Regions from separate parts of the Microbacterium sp. NPDC028030 genome, predicted to be linked through region 1. Evidence: riboswitches for the same ligand, from Rfam matches in the RefSeq annotation. Region 1 holds a riboswitch; the other holds the start of a gene.

Region 1 (3,359 bases):
GCCCACCCTTGACGAGGACAGCGACCCCGACCTGGTCGGACAGCTGCTCCGCGGCCGACACGGCCTCGGCCCAGTCGTCGGTCGCGCGGCCGGACAGCACCGCGAGCTCGGCGAGGTTCGGGGTGATGAGGGTCGCCCGACTCAGCAGCGCATGCAGTTCCCGCTCGGCATCCGGCTCCAGCAGCCTGTCGCCCGAGGTGGCGACCATGACGGGATCGAGCACGACGACGGGCGGACGGACGGCATCGAGCCAGGCTGCGACCGTCCGGATCACCGAGGCGTCGGCGAGCATCCCGATCTTCACGGCGTCGATCACGACGTCGTCCGACACCGCCTCGAGCTGCGAGCGGAGAAAGTCCACCGGGGGCACGTGCACCGCACGCACGCCGCGGGTGTTCTGCGCAGTGAGCGCCGTCAGGACCGCCATCCCGTATCCGCCGTTCGCCGCGATCGACTTCAGGTCGGCCTGGATACCCGCGCCTCCTGAGGGGTCGCTGCCGGCGATGCTCAGCACCCGCGGCACGGACGCGGCGAGCCACCGCTTGCGGAACTCGGCCGCTGCGGCTGCCGGATCCTCGGCGGTGCACAGCGCGGAGACCACGGCGAGCCCGGCCGCTCCGGCAGCGCTGAGGTGTTCCGTGTCGTCGATGCCGACGCCGCCGATGGCCACGCACGGCAGCGGTGAGCGGGCAGCGAACTCCCGGAACCCCTCGATGCCGAGCGGTGCGGGGTGGTCCGGCTTGGTGGCCGTGGGGCGGATGACGCCGACGCCGAGGTAGTCGACCGTGCCCTCGGGGAGCGCGCGAACGGCCTCGAGGTGGACGGTGCTGTTCGCGGTGAGACCGATCAGCGCATCCGGCCCCAGAACCTCGCGCGCACGGAGCACAGACGCATCGTTCTGCCCGACGTGCACTCCGTCGACCCTGGCTCCGCGTGCGCGGGCGGCCACGGCGGCGTCGAGACGGTCGTTCACCACGAGGAGCGCCCGCCCGTCGATGACTGCGGACAGCGCGAGCAGTTGCTCGACAGTCTCGGCATCCGTCGCGGTCTTGTCCCGCAACTGCACGATGCGCACGCCGCCGTCGACGGCGCGCCGGACGGTCTCGATCACGCCTCGTCGACTGCAGAGGTCGGGATCCGTGACGAGGTACAGCGACAGGTCGGCGATCACAGCGCGACGACCTCGACGCGCGCGGCCGCCCTGATGTCCTCGGCGGTCACCGCGGCGAGCGCGTCCAGCAGCGCGACGGCGAAGCTGCCGGGACCGGAGGAGGTCGCGGCAGCCCGTTCGGCCGCCACCGTGTAGACGAGACCGGCGGCGGCGACGGCCGTGAGATCGTCGTGCTCCGTGGCCCCGGCGGCCCCGAGGAAAGCAGCCATCACTGCACCGAGAGCGCACCCTCCGCCCGTGACCCGCGTCAGAAGCTCATGCCCGTTGGCCACGCGCAGTGTCCGCGCACCGTCGGTGATGAAGTCGATCGGCCCCGAGACCGCGACCACCGCGCCCGTCCGGCGCGCGAGGGAGACGGCGGCATCGGCGGCGGCCTCGGTGCTGTCCGTGGAGTCCACCCCGCGGCCACCGGCGCTGAGTCCGGCGAGGGCGAGGATCTCGGAGGCGTTGCCCCTGACCGCGGTCGGGCGCTGTTCGACGAGCTCGTGCGCGAGCGCCGTGCGCACCGGGAGGGCGCCGATGGCTACGGGGTCGAGCACCCACGGCGTCCCGGATGCGGTGGCACCGGCGACCGCCTCTCGACTCGCGGCGCGCTGTTCCCGAGTGGGCGTCCCCAGATTGATCAACAACCCGGAGGCGACACCCGCGAACATGCCTGCCTCGTCGACGATGTCGACCATGGCGGGAGCGGCTCCCAGAGCCAGCAGCACGTTGGCGGTGAAGCCCGTGACGACCGCGTTCGTGATGCAGTGGGTCAACGGGGGCGCCGCGCGCAGCACCTCCAACAGTGCGGCAGCCCCGTCGGCGAGGTCGATGGTGGTTTCAGGACGCAGAAGATCGCTCATCGCGACATCCCTTCGCTAGTACGAACTAGATCAGGTTCGACGGGTCTGTTCTCAGCCGCAGGTCGCGGCACCCCGTGTCACTGCTGGCAGTCTAGCGATGAGCCACGACCGACCGTTCGCGACGCTCAGGCGAAAGCGTCGAGCAGCGCGCGCTCCTCCGCCCTGGTGAGTCCCGCGCGCCGACCGCGATCGACGCCGCGTTCGCGCTCGTCCGCCACCACCCGCTCCACCGTGTCGGCGAGGGAGCAGAGGGTGCCGCCGTTCTGTCGGTACCGCATGTTCGAGCGGGTCATGAACCCGGTCATCTCGGGCGGCAGCCACAGGGGCAGCGATCGCGGCCCTGACCAGTACGCGACGCCCTCGGCGACGAGACGTTCCTCCGTGCCGACGACGATCGGCCCGGTGTGGCCCGCGGCATCGCGCACGGTCCGGATCACCTCGGCCAGACCGTGCACCTCGCCGATCGCGTTCACGGCTCCGGTGACCTCGGCCGACACGATGAACGCGGCCGCATCGTCCACGTCGATGACCTGCGCCGAACGTGACTCGAGAGGCGGAACCAGCACGGGCTCGTCCGGCGCTCTCAGGAACGCCGCCGCCCAGTAGCCGAAGCGGTCGCTCGGGTCGCCCTCTCCGACGATGAGACCAGGACGCACGATCAGCGACCGGTCGCCGAGACCCGCCATCACCGCGTCCTCCGCCGCGACCTTCTGGGGGCCGTAGTCGTCGTCCTCCTGCTGGGCCGCGGGGAGCCGCGGAGCCGACTCGTCCGCGCCGCTGGTCTCGTCGTCCCGGTACACCGACATCGACGACACGTAGGTCCATCGCGCGGCGCGGTCGTGGAGAGCGCTCACCGCCGCGGAGACGTGATCCGCCCGGGACGAGACATCGACGACGTGGTCCCACTCCGTCCGTGACACGACGTCGTAGGCGTCTTCGTCCTCGCGGTCGGCGAGGACGAGGCTCGCCCCCGGCGGCGCCGGCCGCTCGCCGCGGGCCAGGCACGTCACCGTCGCCCCTGCCCCGAGGGCGTGCGCAGCGACCCTCCCCGACAGCCATCCGGTCCCTCCGAGGATCAGCACATCCGTCATGACCTCATAACACCAGCGACGAGGCGTCAGGGGAAGAGGCTCCGCTCAGAGCGGAGCCCTTCCACGCGAAAGTGCGCGGCACCCGTCCGGGGCGCCGCGCACTCTGTGCCGGGTTCAGTCGCGCAGGGCGGCCCCGAAGCGCTGCGCAGCCACCTCGACACCGGCGAGCTTGGCCGCTGTCGCTTCGGCCGCGGTGAGCGTGCGATCATCGGCGCGGAAGCGCAGGGCGAAGGTCAGGCTCTTCGACCCCTG
Region 2 (3,359 bases), on a different contig from region 1:
CGCCCAGCGCGATCAGGGCTTCAGGGGTCGACACGTTGCGCTCGTCGAAGCCGGAAGGGGTCACCACAGTGATGCCCGTGAGACCGCGTTCGCGCAGCCAGACCTCGGCAGCCGCCGCGAACTCCCGGTCGGAGCCCCAGATCTCCGACGCCAGGCGGTCGATGTAGTTGTTGGCCGAGCCGAGGAGCGTGCCCTGGAGCAGCTGGTACTCGGTCAGCACGCCGCCGACCGGTACGTCGAGGGCGGACTGGTCGCTGCGCCGATAGTCCCAGTACTCGACGCTGTCGCGATAGGTGAAGCCGAACTCGGGGCCCTGCTCGCCGAGCGCGAGCGGCATGCGATCGAGCACCATCAGGCTGCTCACGACCTTGGTGATGCTCGCGATGCTCACGGGGTCGGCGATGGACGCGGCGGTGTTCAACCCCGCGATGCCGACGGCTGCGCTGCCCTCTCCCGGCCAGGTGAGCGCCGCCGGGGGAGCCGGTGCGGCGCTGAACTCGACCACAGCGACAGTCGGGGGTACCTCGTGCAACGGCCAGAGCAGCGTCGTACCCGCGTACACCGCGACGAGACCGGCGAGCGTGGCCAACGGCGCCAGGATCCCGGGGCGGGCGACGGCCGGACGCAGTCGGGCTCCGCGCAGCAGGCCACCGTTCCGCTCGGGCTCCGCGGCCTGGTCGAGAGTCGCCGTGGGGGAGTGCGCGGCGACCGCCGAGGCGTCGACCCAGGTCAGGGCCGTCGCCGTGGTCTCGTCGTTCGCCCACTGCGGAGCGTTCGCGTCGAGCAGGGCGTCGGCGTCTTCGGGTGCGATCTCCTCGACGCGGGGCGACTTCGGCGTGAACGGCGGCTTCGTCAGAGGAGGCGAGAGGGTCGGCTCTGTCACGGGTTCCGGGTCGATCACATGCTCGGGAGCGGGCCCCGGGTCGATCACGTGCTCAGGTTCGATCACGTGCTCAGGTTCGATCACGTCCTCGGGGGCGATCACATCCTCCGGAACGATCGCGCGGTCCCCGTCGCCCACGGGTTCCGGTTCGCCATCGCGACCGGCGTCGTCCACCGTGAACAGCGCACCCAGAGCAGCCGAATCGACGGGGATCGCGGGAGCGATCGCAGTGTCGGGCGGAGGTGCGTCGCCCGCGAACAGGCGATCGGCGGCGAAGCCCGAACCGCCGCGCGGACCCGCTGCCGCAGCGACCGCCGGCTCGACCGCAGCGTCGGCGGGGGTGTCCGACGGGTCGTCGTCGTGAACGACGCCCGTCGCCTCGTCGGCGGGATCTGAAGCAGTCACTCGTTTACGGTACCCAATCCCGGGCGTGTTCCGCGGCGCTGGCCCTGTCGCCACGCGGGTGTCGTCAGCGGGTAAGATCTTCACCACAACCACGGGAGTCCGGCGAGCCGGGCTGAGAGGGAGCGAATCGCGCTTCGACCGTCGAACCTGATCTGGGTAATGCCAGCGCAGGGAGGAGTTCAGATGAGTACGTCCACATCCACATCCGCGTCCACGACGCAGACCGCTGCCCCCGCCAGGAGCTTCCTGCGCTGGCGCATCGTCGACATCGTCGTCGCCAGCGTGATCGGCGTCGCCGCCGGCCTGATCTTCCTGGCCTGGAACGTCGGCTACCTCGGGCCGAAGGCGCTCCTGGAGCCGCTGCTTCCCGGCATCCAGGGCCTCCTCGACGGACCATGGCTCTTCGCCGGGGTGCTCGGCGGGCTCATCATCCGCAAGGCGGGCGCGGCGATCTACGTCGAGCTCCTCGCCGCGGTCGTGTCGGCCCTCATCGGCAACCAGTGGGGCGGGTTCCTCACGCTCGAGGCCGGTCTCGTGCAGGGCCTGGGCGCCGAGCTGATCTTCCTGCTCTTCTTCTACCGTCGCTGGTCGCTGCCGGTCGCGATCCTCGCGGGCGCCGGTGCCGCGCTGGCCGGCGGCATCAACAACCTCGTGCTCTGGTATGCGGGCTCGGGTCCTGCCTTCACGATCATCTATCTCGTCAGCACGGTCATCTCGGGTGCGGTCATCGCCGGTGCCCTGTCCTGGGTGCTGGCGCGCGGCATCGCCGCGACCGGGGCCCTCGACCGCTTCGGTTCCGGCCGCGAGGCGCGCGTGCGGGTCTGATGTCGACGGATCGGTCCACCCCGGCCGCCGTGCAGGCGCGCGGCTGGGGGTGGCGTCATGCGAGTCGGCTCGCCTGGGCGGTGAGCGACATCTCGTTCCGCATCGATCCCGGCGAGCGCGTCCTGGTGCTCGGGGCCTCCGGCGCGGGCAAGTCGACGCTGCTGCACGGACTTGCGGGCGTTCTCGGCGGCGAGGAAGAGGGCGAGAGCGCAGGCGAGCTGCTCGTCGGCGACGCCCCTGCCGTCGCCACCCGGGGGCGCGCGGGCCTCGTGCTGCAGGATCCCGACTCGCAGGTCATCCTGGCGCGCACGGGCGACGACGTCGCGTTCGGCTGCGAGAACCTGGGGGTTCCCCGTGCGGAGATCTGGCCGCGCGTGGAATCCGCCTTGGCCGCCGTCGGCCTCGACGTGCCGCTGGACCACCCGACCAAGGCGTTGTCCGGCGGGCAGAAGCAACGGCTCGCGCTCGCCGGAATGCTCGCGATGCGACCGGGGCTGGTGCTGCTCGACGAGCCGACGGCGAACCTCGATCCCGCGGGAGTCGGCGAGGTGCGCGACGCGGTGGAACGGATGCTGCGGGTACACCCGGCGACGCTCATCGTGGTCGAGCATCGCCTCGACGTGTGGCTGCCCCTCATCACGCGGGTGATCGTGCTCGGGGCGGGCGGCGTGGTCGCAGACGGGGCCCCGGCCGAGGTCCTCGGAGCTCAGGGCGCGCAGCTCGCCGCGGACGGCGTCTGGGTGCCAGGGCATCCGCCGGCGGAGCCGCCGCCCCCGCGGGGAGCGCCGGGGACTCCGCTGTTGTCGGCGCGCGACCTGGCTGTCGCGCGCGTCAAGGGGCGACCGGTCGCCGAGAACATCGACCTCGACGTGCACGCGGGACAGGTGCTCGCGATCACAGGACCCAACGGGGCGGGCAAGTCGACCCTGGGGCTGACGGTGGCCGGACTCCTCCCTCCGGCGAGCGGCGACCTGACCGCGTCGGACGTGCTCGCCGCCGGCGCGGGTCCCTCGCCGATCCGCTGGGCATCGAAGCAGCTGCTGACCCGCATCGGCATGGTGTTCCAGGAGCCGGAGCACCAGCTCCTCAGCAAGACCGTGCGCGATGAGCTGGCCGTCGGCCCCCGTGCGCTCGGCGTGGGTGAGGATGAGATCGCCGCACGCAGCGATGAACTGCTCTCCCGCCTGCGGCTCGCGCATCTCGCCGCCGCCAATCCGTACACGCTGTCGGGCGGTGAGAAGCGCCG

What was found. A riboswitch is a leader RNA that binds a small molecule or an ion and turns the genes downstream of it on or off. The one in region 1 is predicted to bind thiamine pyrophosphate.
Region 2: another riboswitch for thiamine pyrophosphate. It lies ahead of AB0E56_RS05120 (ECF transporter S component); the one in region 1 lies ahead of thiM (hydroxyethylthiazole kinase).

What each region holds. Positions count from the first base shown of each region.
Region 1 covers NZ_JBEZXF010000004.1:15,297-18,655, forward strand. Annotated here, with positions in the region: gene AB0E56_RS18140 (bifunctional hydroxymethylpyrimidine kinase/phosphomethylpyrimidine kinase) at 1-1,171, opposite strand, end outside; gene thiM (hydroxyethylthiazole kinase) at 1,168-2,016, opposite strand; TPP riboswitch at 2,007-2,101, opposite strand; gene AB0E56_RS18150 (NAD-dependent epimerase/dehydratase family protein) at 2,142-3,107, opposite strand; gene pheT (phenylalanine--tRNA ligase subunit beta) at 3,222-3,359, opposite strand, start outside.
Region 2 covers NZ_JBEZXF010000001.1:1,038,862-1,042,220, forward strand. Annotated here, with positions in the region: gene AB0E56_RS05115 (D-alanyl-D-alanine carboxypeptidase) at 1-1,288, opposite strand, end outside; TPP riboswitch at 1,370-1,481, shown strand; gene AB0E56_RS05120 (ECF transporter S component) at 1,472-2,113, shown strand; gene AB0E56_RS05125 (ABC transporter ATP-binding protein) at 2,113-3,359, shown strand, end outside.